DNA from 2 places in the Paenibacillus kribbensis genome. Region 1 is predicted to be linked to the other one. Evidence: predicted binding sites of a transcription regulator. Region 1 holds the regulator's gene; the other holds the start of a gene.
The links. Region 1 encodes Rex, which represses fermentation and respiration genes when NADH is low (regulators of the CRP and FNR family bind a similar motif). Its sites were predicted from a motif close to TTGTGAAATATTTCACAA; they were not measured.
Positions count from the first base shown of each region.

Region 2: the regulator Rex is predicted to act here: its motif matches at 2,225-2,242, upstream of B4V02_RS21040 (DoxX family membrane protein).

Region 1 covers NZ_CP020028.1:2,350,867-2,362,630, reverse strand. Annotated here, with positions in the region: gene B4V02_RS10705 ((S)-acetoin forming diacetyl reductase) at 1-606, opposite strand, end outside; gene B4V02_RS10700 (cell wall elongation regulator TseB-like domain-containing protein) at 1,371-1,895, opposite strand; gene B4V02_RS10695 (amidohydrolase) at 1,934-3,235, opposite strand; gene B4V02_RS10690 (redox-sensing transcriptional repressor Rex) at 3,222-3,875, opposite strand; gene dinG (ATP-dependent DNA helicase DinG) at 3,921-6,788, opposite strand; gene B4V02_RS10680 (tetratricopeptide repeat protein) at 6,950-7,597, opposite strand; gene panD (aspartate 1-decarboxylase) at 7,680-8,063, opposite strand; gene panC (pantoate--beta-alanine ligase) at 8,056-8,997, opposite strand; gene panB (3-methyl-2-oxobutanoate hydroxymethyltransferase) at 8,994-9,893, opposite strand; gene B4V02_RS10660 (biotin--[acetyl-CoA-carboxylase] ligase) at 10,241-11,215, opposite strand; gene B4V02_RS10655 (CCA tRNA nucleotidyltransferase) at 11,208-11,764, opposite strand, start outside.
Region 2 covers NZ_CP020028.1:4,715,949-4,727,712, reverse strand. Annotated here, with positions in the region: gene B4V02_RS21050 (dioxygenase family protein) at 1-359, shown strand, start outside; gene B4V02_RS21045 (hypothetical protein) at 436-1,362, opposite strand; gene B4V02_RS21040 (DoxX family membrane protein) at 1,610-2,122, opposite strand; gene B4V02_RS21035 (DUF3048 domain-containing protein) at 2,371-3,462, shown strand; gene B4V02_RS21030 (DUF47 domain-containing protein) at 3,650-4,264, shown strand; gene B4V02_RS21025 (inorganic phosphate transporter) at 4,279-5,268, shown strand; gene B4V02_RS21020 (amino acid ABC transporter substrate-binding protein/permease) at 5,510-6,958, shown strand; gene B4V02_RS21015 (amino acid ABC transporter ATP-binding protein) at 6,951-7,679, shown strand; gene corA (magnesium/cobalt transporter CorA) at 8,266-9,225, shown strand; gene B4V02_RS21005 (hypothetical protein) at 9,232-9,756, opposite strand; gene B4V02_RS21000 (YerC/YecD family TrpR-related protein) at 9,984-10,274, shown strand; gene B4V02_RS20995 (sirohydrochlorin chelatase) at 10,274-11,041, shown strand; gene B4V02_RS20990 (diacylglycerol kinase) at 11,265-11,764, shown strand, end outside.

The DNA of each region.
Region 1 (11,764 bases):
CGTAATTTCTTTATCAATTCCACTCCACATCGGAGTTTGTACAATACCGGGACAGTAGGCGTTAACTGTAATGCCATATTGCGCATATTCCTGAGCCGCGGTTTGTGTTAATGCTCGAACTGCAAATTTAGTTGCAGAGTAAATGCCCAGATTGGCGTTACCGACATGACCTGCCTGTGAAGAGGCATTGATGATTTTCCCCCCATGACCCAGCTCTCTAAATTCGGCTGCGGCCGCCTGAATGCCCCACAGTACACTGGTCACATTGATATGAAACAGCTTATCAAAATCAGCCAGCGTAACATCTTCCAACAGCTTGGCGGGAGCAATCCCCGCATTATTTACGATAACATCAAATCCACCGAGTTTGTCAGTTGTCTCCTTGACGGCGGCAAAAACCTGATCCCGGTTGGAAACATCGACTTTAAGCGCAATCGAGCGCCCTCCTGTCTTTGTAATTTCATCAGCCACACTTTTAGCCGTTTCTTCATTCAAATCTACGACTGCCACGGCGAAGCCATCTTGACTCAGACGTAAAGCGATAGCCCGCCCAATCCCTTGACCTCCACCTGTTACCAATGCAACTTTCCCATCCATTTTTCCCATGTTCATGAATCTCCTTTGGTGAATAAGTAGTCATGATAACATAGCCACAAAATTATGGGTTACGTTAGTCCGCGTCTATGATTAAACCATTTTTAGGAAAAAAATATTATGATATATGTAATAGACTTCATATTTAGACTCTTTAAGGGAAATGAAAAAACATCTAATTCAAACTTATAAAATTACATATGAAGGCACTGCACAGGCGGATATGGTTTTATACTCAAATAGTCATGCTATGATAAATACGAATCAAACATAAAAACTAAAAAGACGTAAATACGAATTTAATCGCATTTACGTCTTTTTAGCTTTCAATCATTCCAAACTATATAAACCGAGTATAAAAGTTACATTTTCGCCAATCCGCAGTGGGACGGTGCTTTCCAGATTTCTCGAATAAACCTATTTAGAGGAGAAATCCGGGAACAAGAGTGACAGATGTAAAACTCAAAACGGAGACAAGCGCAGCGCGGCGTCCGTTCCCTCCTACCTCAACTCCCTGGTGTTTGGAGTGACTCCATGGCGGTCAGCCAGCGGAGTGGGCCATTTGAATCTGAAGAAGCGAAGCGTTCGCCTAAAAGCTTTCTGTAAGAAAGCTCGCTTCGGAAGCATATACTGCCACCGGATTTTCCCCATAAGAATCTAATCGAAAAAAATCCGGCGGCAACAGCGATCGTAAGATCAAACGGACTAGCAGCGCTCCCAGGCGCTCCTAACGCTCCTAACCCTTCAAACTACCATCAGCCACTCCCCACGTCACTCTAGTAATTAGGCAATGTATACTTTACCCCCGTCGATCCCCCATCTGAGAAACGGTAAAAGGTATAGTTATGATGGCTTCCATCATTGTAAAACAGCTGCCACACATATTCGCCATTGAACACACTTGGCTGGAGGCTCACGATCTCTGCATCTGGAAGCTGCTGCTGAATAATTGCCGTCATTTTCTCCTCGTCGACTCCGTTTTTCAATAGCTCGGTATGAACACCACTATTATCTGCGGCAGGTACATTAGGCTGTCCCTCCACTTTTTGAAAGGGAACCCACACCATTATATTTTCATTTTGGGCATTTTTCCCTTGAACTACCCAATATACCTGACTCCATACTGACTTCCATGTACGAGTCGTGCTGACCAGACCACCCGATTGCTTGGCCTTTATGATAGCGGCATTTCTCTCGGCCACCTGGTCTTGCGTAACGTAAGAATAATACCAGAACATGCTGACCAGGATCAGTATCACGGCCAAAATAGCGACCGCTATCCATTTTTTCTTATTTTTCAAAGCCTGTGCTTCCTCTCTAAGGGGATGTGACACCTGAATTAGCGCGACAGCAGCCCTTCAAAGGCGGCTTGTGCCTCATGTTTGATGCGTTCCTCGTCCATAGTCAGGCACTCACCGTTTTTCACGACCTGACGACCGTCTACCCACACATGGGCCACATCCTTGGCACTTGCAGAGTATACAGCATGGGAAATAAGGTCCGTACGCGGCAGGAAATGCGCCTGATTCAGATCCAACGCGATAAAGTCAGCCTTGTTGCCTGCTGCCAGCACTCCCACCTCGTTTAAACCAATCGACTTCGCGCCGTACTCGGTTGCCAGACGCAGTGCTTCATTCGCAGGAACCGCCGTAGGATCACCGGATACTCCCTTATGAATGAGAGCAGCCAGGCGCATTTCCTCAAACATATCCAGATTATTATTGCTGGCAGGACCATCCGTACCGAGCGAAACGGTAACCCCTGCACGCAGCAGCTCAGGCACTCTTGCTACACCACTTGCCAGCTTCAGGTTGCTGCCCGGATTATGGGAAACCGCTACACCACGTTCAGCCAGCAAGGCTATTTCCTCGTCGTTCAAATGAACGGCATGGGCAACAAGCGAAGGACGGGAGAAAAAGCCGAGCTTATCCAAATGTGCAACTGGACGCAAGCCATAATCAAGTACGTTTTGCTCAACTTCGGCAATAGTCTCGGACATGTGGGTGTGCAGCGGTAAATCCAAATCATGCGCAGCCTGTACAAATTTTTCGATAAATGCAGGTGGACATGTGTATGGCGCATGTGGAGACATCATTGTTGTAATGCGACCATCCGCCTTGCCATGCCAGTTACGCGCAAAAGTCACAGCCTCAGCCAGCTTGATTCGCTGCTCCTCCTCTGAGCATAATCCAATCGCTCCACGCATCAGACTCGCACGAATGCCTGACTCTTCAGCTACACGAGCCACCTCATCCATATGATCGTACATGTCCAGGAAGGTCGTCGTACCGCCTTTCAGCATTTCCAGCACAGACAAGGAAGTACCCCAGTATACATCTGAAGCTGTAAATTTGGCTTCCATCGGCCACATTTTCTCCTGAAGCCATACTTGAAGTGCCAGATCATCGCCATACCCACGCAGCAGTGACATCGCCGCATGACCATGCGTATTAATCAGACCTGGTAAAAAGAGCAAGCCTTTGCCGTCAAACGCTTCTGTATCTTCCTCTCCCGCAGGCAAAGTCTCGCCAATGTAAGTAATCCGGCTATCCTCCACAATCATATAGCCATGGATTACCCCGGCTTCAGGTCCGTTTACGGCAAAGGAGCCGTTTTTAATCATCCATTTATTCACTGTCATCTTGCGATTCTTCCTTTCCATCCTCTAAATAATAAGCGAGGCTTAGCAAATCGGTTGTAAAATCTGTGGTATGTACCCGGATGTTGTCCGGGGTTTTCAGAATGATCGGTGCAAAGTTCAAGATCGCTTCAATACCACACTCAATCAGCTTGTCGGCCACGTGTTGCGCTTCGAAATCCGGTACAGTAATAATCCCGATCCGAATATTTTTTTCTTTCACAGTCGCTTCCAATTGATCCATTGGCTGAACGACCAGCGTATTGATCATCGTTCCGGTCTTCTCTGGAACAGCATCAAATACAGCTACAATTTTCATATTGTCTTTTAAGTACGCATTATAATTCGAGAGGGCTTGCCCCAGATTACCTGCTCCGACCAATGCAACGTTGATTTGCTGGTCAATTTTCAGGATATGACGTATTTTTTCAATCAGATAAGTCACATCATAGCCGATACCCTTTCGGCCAAAATCTCCAAAGTATGCGAGATCCTTTCGGATTTGGGCCGGATTCAAATTCAGCCTTTGCCCCAGATCCTGGGAAGAGACCGTAGCCACTTCCCTTTTGTTCAGTGCATTCAGATAGCGTAAATATACGGGCAACCTCCGTACAACTGCCTCAGAAATTTTTTCTGATTTCATACTTGCTCCCCCTAATTGTAACGGACATTTTTAGATGCCCGTCCATTATGCCTCAGTCTCCGGGGCGGATTGGAGCCATTCAGAGATGCGGGGCACCATTTGCTCCGTCGGCATATGCTCCATTTTTGGTCCCGGTAACGAGTACAAAAAGTGCTTTCCGTAATAGGATTCGATGACACGTGTATCGTAAACGATGACGACCCCGTGGTCGCTCGCTGTACGTACCAAACGTCCAAATCCCTGTTTAAAACGAATGACCGCCTGTGGAACAGACAGCTTCATAAATGGATTTTTCTTCTGCTGCTGCAGCAGCTCGCTTTTCGCCTCCAGCAACGGGTGATTCGGCGGTTGAAACGGCAGACGGACGATGGCCAAACACGTCAGCGCCTCGCCTGGAATATCAACACCCTCCCAGAAGCTGCTGGTTCCCAGCAATACAGAAGCCTTGGCATCCTGAAAACGCCGGGTGAGCTTGCTGCGGCTCCCACTGTCTACACCCTGTCCCAGCACAGTGATGTCGCTGGAAGACAATGCCTCTTTGAGCGGCTCATACACTTGCCGGAGCATCCGGTAGGAGGTAAACAAAACGAGCATTCTCCCCCGGGTCGCCTGAGCAGTCGCGCCTAGCGAGCTGACAAGCATATTAACAAAATGCGCATCTCCTACACTGCCCTTTACACTCGGGAAATCGCGGGGAATGACCAGCAGCACCTGATCCCTGTAGTTAAAGGGCGACGGGAGCTGCGAAGTCATCAGCCGTCCCTCATCTGCAGCTTCCTGCAAACCGAGCTGATCGGTCATGTACTGAAACGATTTATCGACCGATAAGGTGGCTGAAGTCAGAATAATGCTTCTTTTTTTGTCAAAAAACATTTCTTTCAGCTGGCGGCTCACATCTACAGGCACTGCATAAAATTGCAATGATTTACTGCGGAATTGCCCACTCGCTTCAAGCCAGTAGACGGTCGTCTCATCATCAAGACGTATAAAGAGACGCAAATTCTCCTTGATTCCGGCCAAATCCTTGAGCAGTCCTGTAATATCCGTAATAAGGCTGTCAGCCGCATAATCATCATATTCTTCCTTTACGTCCAGCATGAGCTTGTCACCCTTGCGCAAAATTTCGCTTAGTGTGACATTTAACTGATTTTCCAGCGCAGACGCTTGATCCCACTTGGCAGGCTTGGCCGACGGCTTGAGACGAGAAGAAAATTGTCCTGTTTCACCCGGTGTCGCATCACTTCGCTCCGGCAGCATACCAAACAGCTTGTCGCTCAGCAAATCCCATGTTTCCTTGACCTCCAGCACAAGCGGATATAGCTGGTCGATGGTCGAAGCCCAATCTGCCGACTTCTCATGACCAGACTTCACCAACTGCTGACGCAATGAAGGCAGCTGTCCATTCTTGCTGTCTTTGAACAGTCTGGTCAACGTATGAACGAGTGTGAAATATTTCATATGCATGCCCAGATGCTTGCCGGCGACCTCCTCCAGATGGTGTGCTTCATCAATGACCAGATGCTCATAGCTTGGCAACAGCTGATGGCTTGCCTTGACATCCGTAAACAGCTTGGAATGATTCGTAATAACCACATCCGATATTCCCGCCTCATGACGCGCACGATGATAAAAGCATTTACGGAACCACGGGCAGGAGCGGCCGAGACAGGACTCCGAATCACTTGCCACCGTTTCCCAAAAATCTCCGCCACGATTGCTCAGATTCAATTCTTCATCATCACCGGTTTCTGTCAGCGTCAGCCAGACGATCATCTGAGCCGCCGTTATTAAATCTTCCTTTGGTGTTGCGAAGTCTCTTCTGTTTATTTTATGTTCAAACTTGCGCAGACACAAATAGTGCCCCCGACCCTTAAAAATGGCAGCCCGGAACGGAAACGGAATCACCTTCGTCAGCATCGGAATATCGCGCTCGCGCAACTGCTCCTGCAGGTTGATTGTATGCGTGCTTACTGTAACCCGCTGTCCATATTTTACACTGTGATACAGTGATGGAAGCAAATAACCGAGGGACTTGCCTGTCCCTGTACCTGCCTCGATCAACAAATGCTTGTCTTCACTCAGCGCCTGATTTACATCCTCTATCATTTGTACCTGCGCTTCGCGCTCCTCGTATTGGCTCAAGGATGATCGCAATTGATCTCGCACATCATCCATGTATTCCTCAAAGGAAACACCTGACAACGGATTCGGATCATCTTCTCTGCGGGGAGCTGCCAGCTCTGTCCAATCCTCCACCTTCAGTGCAAGCTGACGATAAAACTGATGCCCCTCCAAATCCTGAATGGGATCAAGCTCTTTCTCTTCACGCACCCCGTCAAGAAACCAGCCAAGATCACTGTCTTCCTCTGCAAACAAATCGCTGAGCCGCTGTATCGTGATTAAAGGTAACGCTTGAAGCTCAGCCAGACACTTTAAGAACACCTCAGCCGTAGCCAGCGCGTCGCTGTCTGCTTGATGGGGGCGATCATGAGCCAGCCCGAACTCAGAAGAAACAAATCCGAGTTGATAGGAGGAGAGCGATGGAAACATGATCTTCAGAAAATCCATCGTATCCAAAATTCTGCCGCTAAACGGCAGGTATCCGCACCGATCTAAAGCGTTTTGCAAAAAATTAAAATCAAATGCCACATTATGACCGACCAGGACAACATCATCCAGCAAAGGGACAAGCTCCATCATCATCTCTTCAAGTGCAGGAGCATCCTTGACGTCATCGTCTGTAATTCCGGTCAACCCCGTAATAAAAGGCGGAATGGGCCTGCCAGGGTTCACATAAGAACCGTAAACACGGGAAATGCTGTTATCATGATCTATAATTGCAAGTCCGACTTGAATGATGTCATCCGCGGACTGGGTGCCTGTCGTTTCAAAATCCAATACCGCAAATTTCATTCGAGCTTAATCCTTTCTTTTGACACATACAAAAAATAATAACTCTGTATAACAGCATATCAGAAGATCGCCTTTTTGGAAATTAAGACAGCCAAAAAAGACGATGCACACGCCGCCTGGGGAGGTGGGCATGCATCGTCTTACCCGGTGTCTGACAACAGCTACATCCAGGTCATCATCGAGCTGTCGTAGCGAAGCATTTCGGTACCGAACAAACAGGCTTCCATATTGTGCAAGGGCTCGGGCATCGCAGGATCAAGCTGGTGCGCGAGAGCAAAACATTTTTGCGCAGCCTCTACGTCAGCCTGTTTGGCCATCAGACAGCCAAGCGCGTTATAGATGGCCGCCTTGAGTGTCGGCTGCTCAGTCAGGTCAAGCACCTGCTCAAAATGGCGTACAGCCTGCGCTGTATCCTCCAGTTGAAAATACGCCATTCCTAAATACATACGACTTTGCCAGCTGTTCGGAAAATGCTGTAATACCTGCTCGAACTGTTGAATTGCCTCAGGGTACATAAGCAGTTGATAATATCCTTGTCCCCGATTATAGGCAGGCAGCTCTTTTTCAGGCTGTTCCTTTCCGGTTAGCTCCGTGTCAGACATATCGGACTCTGCGGAAAAACCGGCCGCTCGCAGGCAAACCATTTTTTCCTCAAAGGCCAGCCATTCATCCATAATTCTGTCACTCATTTTCCGCAGCAAACTCCAATGCTGCAGCAGCTCCTGTTTGCGCGAGCCTTGGGCTGATGGGTAATGCTTCACGATATCATCTAACATGCTGTTCATTTCTGCGAATACATGCTGGAACATGTGCATCCCGCCCTTACGAAAGATGGATTAGTACACTCACATTTTTCGCCTAAAGGGCGGGTTTCATCCGCACTCCCATTCATTACATGATCGTAGCGTGTACTTCCTTATTCGCTGTCTGAGCTGGTTTATTATGCTCATCCACGAATACTACAGTCGGTTTGTATGTTTTTGCCTCTTCATTTGACATCGAAGCGTAGGAAATAATAATGACCGTATCACCAGGCTGCACCAGACGCGCTGCCGCACCGTTGAGGCAGATCACGCCGCTGCCACGCGGTCCAGGGATAACATAGGTTTCCAGCCGCGCTCCGTTGTTATTATTCACAATTTGAACTTTTTCATTTTCCAGCAGATCGGATGTCTCCATCAAATCCTCATCAATCGTAATACTCCCCACATAATTAAGATTGGCTTCAGTCACCGTCGCCCGGTGAATTTTCGATTTCATCATCGTTCTAAACATGGGAAAGCACCTCCGCTTTTTGTAATCTTATATTGTCAATCAGTCGGGTGTTCCCAAATTTCACAGCCAGCGCTACAATGATGTCCTCTTCAACATCACTTAGCCGCTGCTCAGGAAGAATTGGCTCCAAGCCGGGAAAAGTTAATATTTCAATGTAGTCAATGTCTGCCAAAGGCGAGGAAGCAATGGTGGACTCCACCATTTGGTGTATCTGACGAATCGTAAACGTATTTCGGACAACATCCTCGCTCACTTCACGTACCTTGCGCAGTGACCTGGACAGCACCAGCGCCTGCTCCCGCTGCTCTGCACTCAAATACACATTGCGCGAGCTCAGCGCCAAACCGTCAGCCTCTCGAACGATCGGGCAAGGCACAATGGTCACATTCATATTGAGATCGGTCACCATCTGCTGTAACACAGCAACCTGCTGCGCGTCCTTCATACCAAAGAAGGCCAGATCAGGATTGACCATGTTAAACAGCTTGGCCACCACCGTCGTCACACCATCAAAATGTCCTGGACGTGAAGCGCCGCACAAGCGTTCGGTCAAGGCGGATACGTGAATCTTGGTTCGGGTTGGCTGCGGGTACATTTCTGCTACAGTTGGCAAAAACACAATATCCACGCCCTCACGCCGTGCTACCTCCAGGTCACGTGCTTCATCACGAGGATAGCTGTCCAGATCTTCATTAGGTCCAAATTGAATCGGGTTGACGAAAATGCTGAGCACCACTGTATCCGACATTTCACGCGCCTTTTGCATCAAGCTCGCATGGCCTTCATGCAAATATCCCATCGTCGGCACAAAGCCGACTTTATATTGCTGCTGCACAGAGGCAGAATCATTTACCGCTTTTGCTCCATTTGCTCCAAGCTGCCGACGTTCAGCGATAGCCTGTCGCAGCTGGGCCACTTCTCTTACGATGATCATGACCGGGATTCCACCTTTTCCTTAGCTTGTTCCTGTGATTGCCCTTTCGCCTTACCGTACAGAGCTTCCACGACACGGTCATCCGTACTGAACACATGCTCTTCAGCCGGAAAGGCCCGTCCCTTCACATCGCTCACATATTGCTCAATGCTGCTGCGGATCAAGCCGCCTACATCGGCATAGGTTTTGACAAAGCGCTTGCTGTAATAAGGCGATGCATATTGAATCAGATCGTGGTAGACCAGTACCTGGCCGTCGCATCCGCGTCCAGCGCCAATGCCAATGGTCGGAATGGATAGTTCTTTGGAAATGGCAGTTGCGACTTCCTCAGTCACCAGTTCCAGTACAATGCCAAAGGCTCCCGCCTGCTCCAGTGCCTTGGCATCCTCCATCAACCGACGTGCGTCTGCTTCGTCCTTACCTTGAATGCGATAGCCACCAATCTGATTGACTGCCTGTGGTGTAAGACCGATATGTCCCAGTACAGGTACACCTGCCCGAACAGTCGCTTTTACGACATCGGAAATTTCCGCTCCGCCTTCCAATTTGACAGCATGCACATGTCCTTCCTGCATCAGACGGCGGATGCCCTGAAGGCTTTCCGATACGCTGCTGTGGTATGTCATAAAAGGCATGTCCGCTACGATAAATGTATGCTCCGCGCCTCTTGCTACCGCACGGGAGTGGTACACGATATCGTCCAAAGTCACGGGAATGGTCGAATCGTAACCAAGAACCACATTACCCAGTGAATCACCCACGAGAATCATGTCTATTCCCGCCTCCTCGGCTATTTTAGCCGATGGATAATCATACGCGGTCAGCATACTGAGCGGAATGCCCTCCTTCTTCATTTTTTTCATTTTCACAATATTCAGTGCTTGTTTTCCCGCCATTGCGAATGGCTCCCTTCCATCTTTTTTTTGGCACAAAAAATAACCTTTTATGAACGCCTGCATATGTGCGTCATTAAAAGGTCCGAACAGCCAAAAAAGACACTCATTTTGAGATCGTCCCTTCTGTCTCGGTCCTGTTCGGCTCAGAGCAGAATCCAACGTAACCTTCAAATGAAGTTATGATGGTTTTACAAACTTGCTAAAGTAGAGCATGTGCCCTTGGAGTGCAGCTCGGACCGTCCGATGCCGCCTCCTGCACAGTATAACAAAAAACATCCAATTTTTCACGTGAAGTTTTGCACAGGGAACATAGCGATTGTGGGCGCTATTCACAGCTATATTCGCTCTTACAATTGTATATCGCCTGAAATGACCTGAATTCGCTCTCCCTGATCCGTTTCAACCACTAGTGCCCCTGATGGGTCCAGACCGACGGCTGTACCTTCCACCGCTATCCCTTGTCCGGTATGTGCCCGTACGCTGCGGTTTATCGTTACCGATAAAGCCTCCCACAGCATGGCTATCGGCTGAAAGCCCTGCTCCGCATACAACCTGCATAGCTGCTCCATCTCTTCCAGCACCGCAGCAATCAATTCAGTACGGTCAATTTCACGCTCTGCTTCTATTTTCAAGGACGTTCCCAACTGAGTTAATTCTTCGGGATAATCATCCGTATTCAAATTCACATCAATGCCGATGCCGGCAATACAATAGCGGACCCGTTGATCCTCTGTTGCGGATTCCAGCAGAATACCGGACACTTTGCGGCCATGAATAAGCAGATCATTGGGCCACTTGATGCCAGCCTCCACACCCGTCAGCCGACGAATGGCCCTGCACACCGCCACACCTGTAAGCAGTGTCAGCTGGGGAGTAAAGCCTAGGGGCTGGGTGGGACGCAACACAATGCTCATCCAGACGCCTTTGCCACGAGGTGAAAACCACTTCCGACCCAAACGTCCCCGTCCTGCCGTCTGCTCCTCCGCCAGCACTACGGTCCCCTCCGGTGCCCCCTCTTCTGCCAAACGCATGGCATCCTGCTGAGTGGAGACCGTCGAATCCAGAATAACGATACGTTGACCAAACGATTCGGTATTCAATGCACGTGCCAGCTTGGAAACCTCCAGTCGGTCTGGGTGGGACACCAATCGGTAGCCACGACGCGAGGAGGCTTCAATGGTGTAGCCCAGCTCACGCAGCTTGTTAATCTGCTTCCATATGGCCGTGCGGCTGACCGAGAGGCGGCGGCTGATTTCCTCACCCGATACATAATCGGATGCCCCCTCCTCCAGTATGCCTAACAATCTTTCATGATTATTCATTACTTATCTCCTGTTTCGTCACCTGTTCCGTCACCCGTTTCGCTTCCTGAAGCAATGCTTCTGTTTCATTCGGTATATCTCCGCAGGCGGCAGCCAGTAAAAGCCGTTCCATCGTCTGTCCCAGCCAAGGCCCACCCCGTCGATTCATCACTTGAACCAGTATATTTCCTGTAATGTTTAAATCCTTAATACGAATCACTGCAGCTTGCTTCGTCCATGAATTTGCCAATTCTGCCATCCGCGCCACATGCTGATCTGCCTCCAGCGATAATCCACGAAATGAAGCAGGCAGTACTTGATAAACCTCAAGCCAGTCTGAAGCGGTATCCCGTCCCAGCTTAATTAACAGTTGAATCCAGCTGCGGCGGAGTGCCTCATCGTGGCTGTCGTCATGTTTTTCAGAAGCGGAATCACCAGCTATTGCAACAGCACGGCTGACTAGCTCAGTCTCCCATTCCAGCAGATGAACCAGTCGCAGACGTACAGCGTTGGAGAAGGTCCAGGCTCTCAGCAGCTCGTCCGCCGCCTCTGAGGTTAGTCTGCAAGACA
Region 2 (11,764 bases), 2.4 Mb from region 1:
AGATTGGACGGATGCTGGCACCGCTGCGAGAACAAGGTATTTTGATTATCGGCAGCGGCGGATTGGTACACAATCTGCGTACACTCAAGGAAACGAATGAGCCGGCCGAGTGGGCGGTTCAATATGATGACTGGATTGGACAGCAGCTTCAAGACTGGAATTTGCGTCATCTATTCCAATATGACAAGAAGGCACCTTATGCCAAGCAGGCGGTTCCTTCTTATGGGATTGAGCATTTATCACCTTTGTTTTATGTGATGGGGGCTGCGGATGATCAGCGCTCGGCACGCAAGCTTTTTCAGAGCTATGTCCTTGGCTCGCTAAGCCTTAATTGCTGGGCTTTTGGTCAGGAAAAATGATCAATAAATGTAAAAAGAACTTCCAAATCCACATGGCGTGTGGGAATGGAAGTTCTTTTATATTCCGCTTTCTCGATTAATTGGAAGATACGTTCTTTTTCAGCCAGGCAGATACTTGTGTCGTTTGCTTATCTCCGTTTTGATCCAGCAGGGTCACAAAGGCTTTCAGCTTCTGAATGTAGGCACTCTTCGAATCCGGGTTGCGTTGAATGACGAGTTGATATCCTTTTTTGGCATTAGGTTGAATCTTCTTGGTCTCATAATCGAATAGTGGCGTATTGTTCGTGCCGTAGAAGGTATAGAAATAGTACATCTCATATAAGTTTTTTACCGCTTTTGTACGGTTGGAATGTGGATATTGGTTTAAAAACGCTTCCTGTGCCAGCACTCGTCCCGCTAACTGCTGATAGCCAATACGGAGCGCGGCATCCTTGGTAGCGGCCTGTCCTGATTCCACAGCCATGATCTGAATGTAGCTGCGAATATCTGCCGTGGTGTACTTGCTGAATACTGTGTATTTTTCATAGTTTATGACCGGATAAAACATACCTTCCGCCGTTTCAAGCTTGAATCCGGCATCTCTGGTTTGGACTAGTAATTTTTTCAGGCTTGCGTCTTTTGTACGGCTAATCAGATTGGTGAACGTATCGCCAGGTTTGTATATGCTACTAATCTTATTTTGAACAGACGTCGGGTATAGCGTACGTGAGTATGCATCCAATTGCTTATTCTGGGCATTTTCCAGATGGAGCGTCATCATGGTTGCCCGAGCGACTGGAACGGATTGAATGTGCTTTTGCAAATACGTAAACGCCTGAGGCAGCTTGCCAGGCTGGCTTAGCAATTGCTCAAAGGTCTTGGAAATTTGTTGTGCGCTTACCGTCTGAGATGCTGTAGCAGTTTTTGCTGCTGCGGCTGTTGCCTGATATCCCAGTCCCATAGTCTGTACAGTGAAAGCTACTGTCGCGAGCATGAGATAGGCTTTGGTCATTTTTTTCATCATTTAACCCTCCATATTTCTTCGTGTTTTCTTTGGTGTATCTGTAGTGTATAGGGGAAATGTATCGTGAGCATTCCATGTTGTATCCAACTTGTAAACATTTGATGAAATGTTGAATCCGACAAAAAAAGGAGTTCCCACGTCAGTATGACCATGGGAGACTCCTTCAGTGATGAATAAGTGGAGAGCAGCATAGCTGCATAAAAAAAACAACCATTAGCCCAGAGGGTAACGGTTGTTTGCAGGTTAGTTAAGCTATTTTTCGATCGGCTGGAAAGGTATCTTTATTTTTACCGAACAGTCCACGCAGGAAGGGCAGTACCCAACGGTCAAAGCCGATCCGTCCGGCATTTGCACCAGCGACCACAAGGAAGATTTCAAACAGCAGGTAGATTGCATTGGTGCTTACTGTACCCGAGAACAGGAACGAGAAGTTCATGACCATGGCCATCAAAGCAGCCAGCGTAGTCAGTGTACCAAGCAGCAGGCCAACCCCGACCAAGAACTCACCCAGTGGGATCAGGACGTTGAACAAACCGACATTTGGCAGGGCAAAGGCTTCGAGGAACGATCCCCACCAGCCTTGTACAGCGGGATGATCTCCACCCGTTTTAGCAATGGCCCCCGAGATGAATCCAGCGGCATCAAATCCGCCAGTCAACTTTTCAAGTCCATGGCTCATCCATTCATATCCGAGATAAACCCGTACTACAGTCAGCAGCCACATCGCTACTTTGTTTTCACGCAACCAGTTGTTAAACATTTAAACCACTCCTCTTTCTTATATCAAAATGTTTTGTATTTCATTAGGTTAGGATGATCATCTCTGCTACACCTTTATTGTATTAGGTTCAGTTACACTTATTTGTGATAAAAATCACAAAGTCTGAATATTTTTTTAAATTTTAATGTCTTCAGATAAGTATTCTATCGGGACGTATACCTTCGATCAAGACAAAAACAGGAAAAAAAGCTTATAATGAGAAAAAAATCTAAAGTGGAGGGATAAACTTGTCCAGGTCCATTTCCCAACGAACGCAATGGTTGCGTGTGATGGCCTCAGCTCTGTTATGCATGACGCTGATGTCTTGTTCTGCCTTGTCCAAAACGGGTGAATCTGAACCCGCTCCCCAATTGATTGAACAAAAAACAGAACTGGAGGCTGAGCCGCCCAAAGAGCAGTCCATTCCGGCATTTACAGCTCCACTTACCGGTCTTCCGGTGGAGCAGCCTGTTTTGGAGCGACCGCTCGCGATCATGATTAACAATGCTCCGGCTGCACGTCCACAGGCAGGGCTTAGTCAGGCAGACATGGTATATGAAGTTCTTGCAGAAGGCGGAATTACTCGCTTGGTCGCTTTTTTTCAAAGCTATAGCGGAGATGTGAAAATCGGTCCGGTTCGCAGCATCCGACCGTATCTGATTGAGCTGGGTGAAACCTACGATGCATTGCCGATACATGCAGGGGGAAGCACAGATGCCTATGCGATTTTACAGCAGCAGAAGAAGGAGCATCTGGATGAGATTTCGAATGGAGGGGCTTACTTTTGGCGAAGCAAAGATCGTCGTCCTCCCCATAATCTGTACACAGATGTAAGCAGACTACGCAAAGGAATTGATTATAAAGGGTATGTCAAGCAGGCGGAGGTTCCCGTATATCCTTACCTTAAATCCGGTGAAGCCCCGGTCATGACAGACGAGAGTGCAGCATCTTTGCAAATCCGCTTTTTGCTCAAAAACTATCGTGTATCCTACACCTACGATCCGGCGGATCAGCAATATAAGCGATTTGTGAACGAAAAGTCACATATGGATCAAAATAATAATCAACAGCTTTCTGCGGCCAATGTTATTGTGATGAGCGCAAGCCATCGAACACTGGATGATGTAGGCAGATTGAGTGTTGCGCTGAATGGCAGTGGAGAGGCCATGGTGTTTCAACAAGGACGAGTCATACATGCACAATGGCAGCATACGCCCGGTGATGCGGTTCGTTTTATGAAAAATGGAGTTGAAATTCCGTTGACGCCAGGTACATCCTATATACATGTGGTCCCTGCAGATACTTCTCTAAATGAGCATGTGACTATAAACACAAAATAAAAACGGAACACTCCTTTTTAAGGAAAAAATGTCGGATAATGAACTTCTGTGTCGGGTACTGCATACGAATATCCTGAAATTTGCTTTTGCAAACATTACAAAAACATTGATGAGTGTGATAAGATAGCAAAGGTTGTCTATTGCAGTCGAAACAGGTTGCGGATATTTTCGTAAAGGGGTAATCGTTATGAGATTGAAGAAAAAGGATATATTCTTCGAGACGTTGGAAAATATGGCAGATACGATCGTGCAAGCAGCGGATTATTTTGCCCAACATACTTCAAACCTTCAAGATGTGACTTTGTTTACCAATGAGATGAAGAAGTATGAAAATAAGTGTGATGATTACACACACACGATTATTACTGAGCTGAACAAGACCTTTATCACGCCGCTGGAACGCGACGATATCATGGAACTGACAACAACCATGGATGATGTGCTGGATGGTCTGGAAGCAACAGCCTCACGTTTTTATATGTATAACATTACGGAGCCGGACGAGTATATTGTGCAGTTCGCTGATATTTTGCGTCAATCAGCTTATGAAATTCAGAAGGCTGTACATTTGCTTTCGCAAAAGAAATTGCTGGCTATTCGTGAGTACACCATTCGCCTGAATGATTTGGAAAATCAGGGGGATGAATTGTTGCGTATTTGCATCAAAAACCTGTTTGCAACTGTAACTGATCCTATTGAGCTGATCAAACGCAAAGAACTGTACGAACGCCTTGAAACGACAACGGATTCATGCGAGGATGTTGCAAATATGCTGGAATCCATCATTATGCGTAACTCGTAAGGGAGTCCTTTTACATGGATACAAGTTTACTGGTACTGGGTATTGTTATTTTTCTTGCTCTGGCATTCGATTTTATTAATGGATTTCATGATACGGCGAACGCGATTGCAACTTCGGTGTCGACCCGTGCCTTGACGCCTCGGCGTGCAATTATTATGGCTGCGATTATGAACTTTCTCGGTGCCATCATGTTCACGGGGGTTGCCAAGACGATTGGCGGGAGCGTTGCTAATCCTGCCAAGCTTACGAATGGGATTGATATCGTCATTGCGACGCTGATCGCAGCGATTATCTGGAATCTTCTAACCTGGTGGTTCGGCATTCCTTCATCCTCTTCCCATGCGCTCATTGGTGCGCTGGCCGGAGCGGTGTATGTGGGGGCCGGAGCAGATAAGTTAAATTGGAGCGGCTTTATCGAAATTGTGGAGGGACTTGTGTTCTCCCCACTGATTGCTTTCGTTATCGGTTACATCGTGATGATGATTTTGAAATACATCTTCGCTTATCGCAGTCCGCATACGGTAAACAAGGGATTTCGAACGATGCAGGTCATTACGGCAGCACTTCAATCGTTCACGCATGGTACGAATGATGCTCAGAAAGCGATGGGAATTATCACATTTGCACTTGTCTCAGCAGGCTATCAGGATCATTTGGAAGTACCGATGTGGGTAAAAATTTCAGCCGCTACAGCCATGGCGCTGGGCACGTCCATCGGGGGCTGGAAAATCATCAAGACGATGGGAACCAAGATTTTTAAGATTGATCCCATTAATGGATTCGCAGCAGATCTATCGGGTGCATCTGTTATCTTTACAGCCACGATGCTTCATTTGCCAGTAAGTACCACTCATGCCATTACTTCGGCTATTTTGGGGGTTGGTTCTGCAAAACGATTTAGTGCTGTACGCTGGTCACTAGCTGGTCGTATTGTAATAACCTGGGTAATAACGATCCCTATTTCGGCACTGCTGGCCGGATTGATTTTCAAAATTCTTTTCTAGCTTTCATTATTTTTTCACGAAAGAAAACATACACTATAGGGTACACAATAAGCTTCCGTCCGCTTTTTGCGGCAGGGGCTTATTGGCATTCTGTGACTAAAATCCATCTTCGAAGTTTACACATCCAGATAGTTCCATGAAATATTTTTTCAAAAAAAGCTGACATCAAAGTAGTCAATTTTTGATAACTCCTGTAGAATAAACAGAAAAGTTTGAACCGTTCAACTGACTGGAGGAAATTATGCAAAAATCTAGAAAACTAATAGCTCTCATGATTTGTTTGTTTTTTGTGGTTGCCCTGGCCGGTAATTTCGGTGCAGTGGCACATGCAGAAAACAAGACAAAATATGATATCGGCACGGATACGACGTTCGCGCCTTTTGAGTTTGAAGATGTAGATGGCAAGTTTGTCGGAATCGACATGGATTTGCTGGCTGCTATTGCCAAGGATCAAAATTTTGAATATACGATTAAGCCTCTTGGCTTTAACGCGGCAGTGCAGGCCCTTGAAACAAATCAAGTGGATGGTGTCATTGCCGGGATGAGCATCACCGATGAACGGAAGCAAAAATTTGATTTTTCCGAGCCCTATTTTGATTCAGGGGTTGTCATGGCGGTCCGTAAGGATAATGATACGATCAAACGCTATGAGGATCTGAAGGGCCAGCGTGTAGCTGTAAAAACAGGAACGGAAGGCTACACCTTTGCGGAATCCATTAAGGACAAATACGGCTTTACGATGGTACCGTTCGATGATTCTTCCCAAATGTACGATGAAGTCAAAACAGGGAATTCCGTTGCCTGCTTTGATGATTTTCCGGTATTGGCATACGGTGTGACGCAAAATAATGGTCTCAAGCTGGTGACGGATAAGGAAAAAGGCGGTTCTTACGGTTTTGCGGTCAACAAAGGCAATAATCAGGAACTGCTGGAAAAATTCAATGCCGGGCTTGTTAATCTTCGCAACAGTGGTGAATATGACAAAATCATGTCCAAATACCTGGGCGAATCCGGCAAAGGCGTGGCACCTGTTGAGCGCAGCCGCTGGGAATTAATTTCGGCTTCGCTGCCTGCGTTGATTAAAGGGATGGGAAATACGCTGTTGTATACCCTGGTATCGCTGCTTATCGCCTTTTTGCTGGGGCTGGTGTTTGGCTTTATGAAGGTAAGCCATAACAAGGTGCTCCGTGGCATTGCGACAGTGTTCGTTGATGTATTCCGCGGTATTCCGCTGATCGTACTTGCATTTTTTATTTACTTTGGTATTCCACAGGCACTGGATTTCAAAATGCCGCTTTTTGTTGCGGCTGTATTGACGTTGTCTCTAAACGCGGGGGCGTATGTGACAGAAATTATCCGCGGAGGCATCCAGTCCATTGATCCGGGACAAATGGAAGCGGCCCGTTCGCTTGGTTTGCCGTACCGGATGGCTATGCTCAAAATCATTTTGCCGCAGGCTGTAAAAATCATGATCCCGTCGTTTATCAATCAGTTGGTTATTACGTTGAAGGATACGTCCATTTTGTCTGTTATCGGTTTGGTCGAATTGACCCAATCCGGTAAAATTATTATCGCGCGGACGTTCCAATCCTTTGATATTTGGCTGGTCGTTGCGATAATGTATCTTATCGTTATTACAATCCTGACCAAAATTTCCAACCGTCTTGAAGGGAGAGTTCGCCGTGGGTAAAATTATCGTCAAAGATCTGAAAAAAAGTTATGGCAGCAACCAAGTGCTAAAGGGCATTGACATGCAAGTACGGGAAGGCGAGGTTGTATGCGTCATCGGCCCTTCGGGTTCAGGGAAAAGTACGTTTTTGCGTTGTATGAATATGCTTGAGGAAATTACTGCTGGTGAGGTCATCGTCGACGACTACAAGCTGGGCGATAAAAACGTGGACATTAACAAAGTCCGTGAAAATATAGGAATGGTGTTTCAGCATTTCAATCTGTTCCCGCATATGACGGTGCTCAAGAACATTATGTTCGCACCGACAGAGCTAGGCAAGCAGACGAAGGCAGAGGCCCGGGAAACGGCGATGAAGCTGCTGGACCGTGTAGGCTTGGCTGATAAGGCTGATGCACTTCCAGGACAGCTTTCCGGCGGTCAGAAGCAGCGTGTGGCGATTGCGCGTGCGTTGGCGATGAACCCGGACATTATGCTGTTTGACGAGCCTACCTCGGCGCTCGATCCAGAAATGGTGGGCGAAGTGCTCGGCGTAATGAAAGATCTGGCGCGTGAAGGCATGACGATGATGATCGTGACCCATGAGATGGGTTTTGCTCGCGAAGTAAGCGACCGTGTTGTGTTTATGGACGGTGGCTACATCGTGGAAGAAGGAACACCACAAGAGGTATTTGGTAATCCGAAAAATGAGCGGACGATTAGTTTCTTGGAGAAAGTTTTATAAAAGTGAGGCAGGGTTTGTGAATGTGTGTGTGGGTGCTCGTTGTGAGACGCTCCGCGGTCCATTTGATCTTACGATCGCTGTTGCCCCTGAATTTTTTTGGATTATATAAGACCTCTTATAGGTTAAAATTCAGAGGCAAAGGCGAACGCTGCCGCTTCTACAGATTCAAATGGCCCGCTGCGCTACTACTCGCTGAACCTGCTCTTTTCTTCGCAAAAGCCTCCCCCACTTTTAAATGAGTGGGTATAGGCAGAGGAAATTGGCGCAGCGCTTTGCTTGCTGCACCGAGGGAAATAGCGAGGTTAGCATCATTTGATTGAATGGTGGAACTCGGTTATCTCACATCTGTATCGGTTATCCCACATCTGTATCGGTTATCCCACATCTGTAGAAAAAATGAAAAAAGATTTAAGCGATACCGAATGAATTATTTTAAGGATATGTTAGGGGTGGATTGAACCTGACATATCTTTTTTCTTATTTTGGTGTGTGGAATATAGCGCTTGAAATTTGTATAATCCGGAATGGCTTATATACAATATAAACAGTATTAAAAGACAGGTAGTGTAGACGAGGGGGACGTACGGTGATACGTACATTGACTATAGGTCATGATCATCAGGTGACGGTGGGACAGCCACTGGAGCAAATAGACATGGAGGATTACATATGGGTATGGGTGGATTTTAGCGAGCCTACAGATCGTGAATCGGAGCTGCTGACAAGTTATTTTCATTTTCATCCGTTGGCTGTGGAGGATTGTATGCATGTCCTCCAACGCCCTAAATTGGATTATTACGAGGATGTGCAGTTTCTGGTCGTACACGCGCTTGATGTAGATACACTGGATGCGGAAGAAGTGGACTTGTTCATTAGCAGCCGCTATTTGGTGACCTATCACCATCATGAACTGGATGAGATAGATCAGGCCTGGGAACGGATTGCCCAGCATGCGAATGAACGCAAAATATGGTCGCGCGGACCGCTAGCTGCGGCCTACACTGTGATAGATAAGCTGGTGGATAACTATTTTCCGAGTCTGTTCATGATTGAGGATGAATTGGCCGAGCTGGAGGGCTTGGGCAGGCACGAATCGGTGGAGGAATTGATGAAGCAGGTATTTGCCCTGCGGGCCAGGCTGCTCAAGCTGCGCCGTACGATTGTACCGATGCGTGATCTGATGTACCGGGTCCTGAATTCGCAGCATGTGCAGGGCAAAGGGGAGCATACGGCCTATTTTACGGATATTTATGACCATCTGTTGAAGCTGACGGACATGCTGGAGGCCGACCGCGAAATGACAGCCGACCTGAGAGACAGTTATATTTCGCTCAATTCCAACCGCATGAATTCGATCATGAAGACGTTGACCGTAATTACGACGGTGTTTATGCCCTTGACGCTAATTGTCGGCATTTATGGTATGAATTTTTCGTATATGCCCGAGTTAACCTGGAAATATGGCTATTTTTACATCCTCATCTTCATGTTTCTGCTCAGTGTTGCAATGGTGGTCTGGTTTATGCGTCGAGGCTGGTTCAAATAAAATGGACTACCGACGTTTACGCTTGACCGGACGTCTGCGCGGAGTAGTGGCCTTTTTGCGTTGTGTTTTTTTTCGGCGGCGACGTGAAGGTGGCTTGTATTCGTCCAATTCCTCGGAAGCAGGCGCAGAATTTTTGCTGCCGGATTTGCCGAATACGGGGAGCGCACCCATTATGAGCTTCGCCATTGGGGCAAATTGCTGTACGCTGCTCATGACTTTTTGTACCTTGCCAAGCGTGGCCACAATTCCGTCAATCCCGCCCATACGGTCAATAAAACCTTTAATTTCATTGAGATTTTTGATATTGCCGAGACTGCCGAGACTTCCGAGCAGTCCCCCTTTGGCTGGAGCAGGGTCTGGTGTAACGACAGCGGCATCCGTAATACTCGCTGGCGCTTCATAAGGCACCACCGCGGAGGAATCGGCTTGAGGAACCTCGTTGTACGGATCGAGTCCGGGATAAGGAGTTGAACTATACGGATCGGAAAGGGATCGCTGTAGCGGCCTCCGATGATAGTAGTGTCCAGGCATGAGATCACATTCCTTTGCAGGTTGATACTCTACTGTATGTTACAAACGCACAGTGGGTTTAGGCGTGTGTCCCGAAATCAGGTATAAATGCGGATTTGGGCATTCGTACAGTATGGTGCCATGTCATGTAATGTTGTTCTGTAATGCGTGAAACCGTTAATGCTTGAAAAACCTACTATTTCTCAGGTACAATGAGGAGAGATTGTAACCTTGGGAGATGATAATCCATGCAGCTCAAAAAGCTTAATGATAAAAGTATTGATCAATTGTTTGAGGCGATCTTAACTCTTAAAAATTTGGAAGAATGCTATGTATTTTTCGATGATCTGTGCACGATAAATGAAATTCAGTCCCTCTCCCAACGCCTGGAGGTTGCCCGTATGCTGGGCAAAGGCAGCACGTATAACCAGATTGAAGCGGAGACCGGCGCAAGTACAGCCACGATTTCACGTGTTAAACGTTGTCTGAACTATGGCAATGACGGGTACAAAATGACGTTGGAACGTCTGGGACGCTAATGCGGAGCCCTGGGATACTAGTCATCAGCCATGGCTCCAGAGAGCCGTATTGGGTGGAACAGGTGGATCAGGCAGTCGCAAAGCTTCATATACCGAAGGATATACCAGTAGAGGTTTCATTTTTGGAAACGGTTAAAGGAAGATTGATTCAGGATGGTATTGACCATCTGGAAGCCTTGGATGTAACGGATTTACTGGTGATCCCTTTGTTTATGTCATCAGGCAGTACACATATAGATGAGATTAGCTATGCGCTGGGAGTCAAGGATGCGCCGGACAAAGAAACGGATTTAAAGCCTTTTCGAAGAAAAGCGCGAGTGCATTTCGGCAGCCCGTTGGATGACGGAGAAGATGTTGCACGCATGGTGTGGGACAAGGTTCGCTCATTGTCTGTTGCTCCTGCGAAAGAGGTCATTTTACTCATTGGACACGGTAGTGTACATAACGGCTTTCTTCAGCGCTGGGAGCAGGGAATTTCTTCGTTGGCCCGTACAGTGCAAGTCGTGAGCGGTATACGAACAGACTATGCTTTGCTAAATCCCGAAAGTGTATACGACAAGGCAGCTTACTGGTGTCAGGAGCGGGGTCATGATGTTATGGTGGCACCGCTTTTTTTGAGCTCAGGATATTTTACAAGCCGCGTTATTCCCAAGCGGTTAGAGGGGCTTGAGTACCGTTATTCAGGTGAGCCTTTGCTGCCACATCCGCTACTCACAACCTGGATGGACAGGCAAATTTGCGAATTAATGCAAGGCATGCAGAAGTGAGCAGGCGCAAGGCTACTGGTAGTTGAGCTTAAGTAGTTTGGTTCAGGTAGATTGGTCCAGCTACAGTGTTATTTTGTCCTTTTATTCCCATATTTGGGGTAGTGATGGCTTCTTTTATTGTAAAAGAGGTCTTTTTCCAGTATGATGATATTTTGTATAGACTGAATGTGATGAACTGGTATGTGAATATAAATATCATTAAATATACGGGTGGCGTAACGGAATGAAAAGAGCTAGATTAATTTATAATCCGACCTCAGGGCGTGAGGAAATGAAACGTCGTCTTGCGGATGTTTTGCAGCGTCTGGATGAAGGCGGCATTGAAACCTCTTGCCATGCAACTACGGGTGAAGGGGACGCGACACGTGCTGCAACAGAGGCTATAGAGCGTGGGTATGATATGATTATCGCCGCTGGTGGCGATGGCACTTTGTATGAGGTCATTAATGGAATGGCTGAAAGGGAAAACCGCCCGCCCCTGGGCGTGTTCCCTGTAGGAACGACGAATGATTTTGCCAGAGCACTGGGGATTCCCAGGCAATGGGAGGATTACTGCGACCTGGTTATTCGCCAAAATCCGAAGCCGCTGGATATTGGAAAAGCCAATGACCGCTACTTTATCAACATTGCGGGTGGAGGGACTTTAACCGAGCTCACGTATGAAGTTCCCAGCAAGCTAAAAACGATGATTGGCCAGCTGGCTTACTATTTTAAAGGCATGGA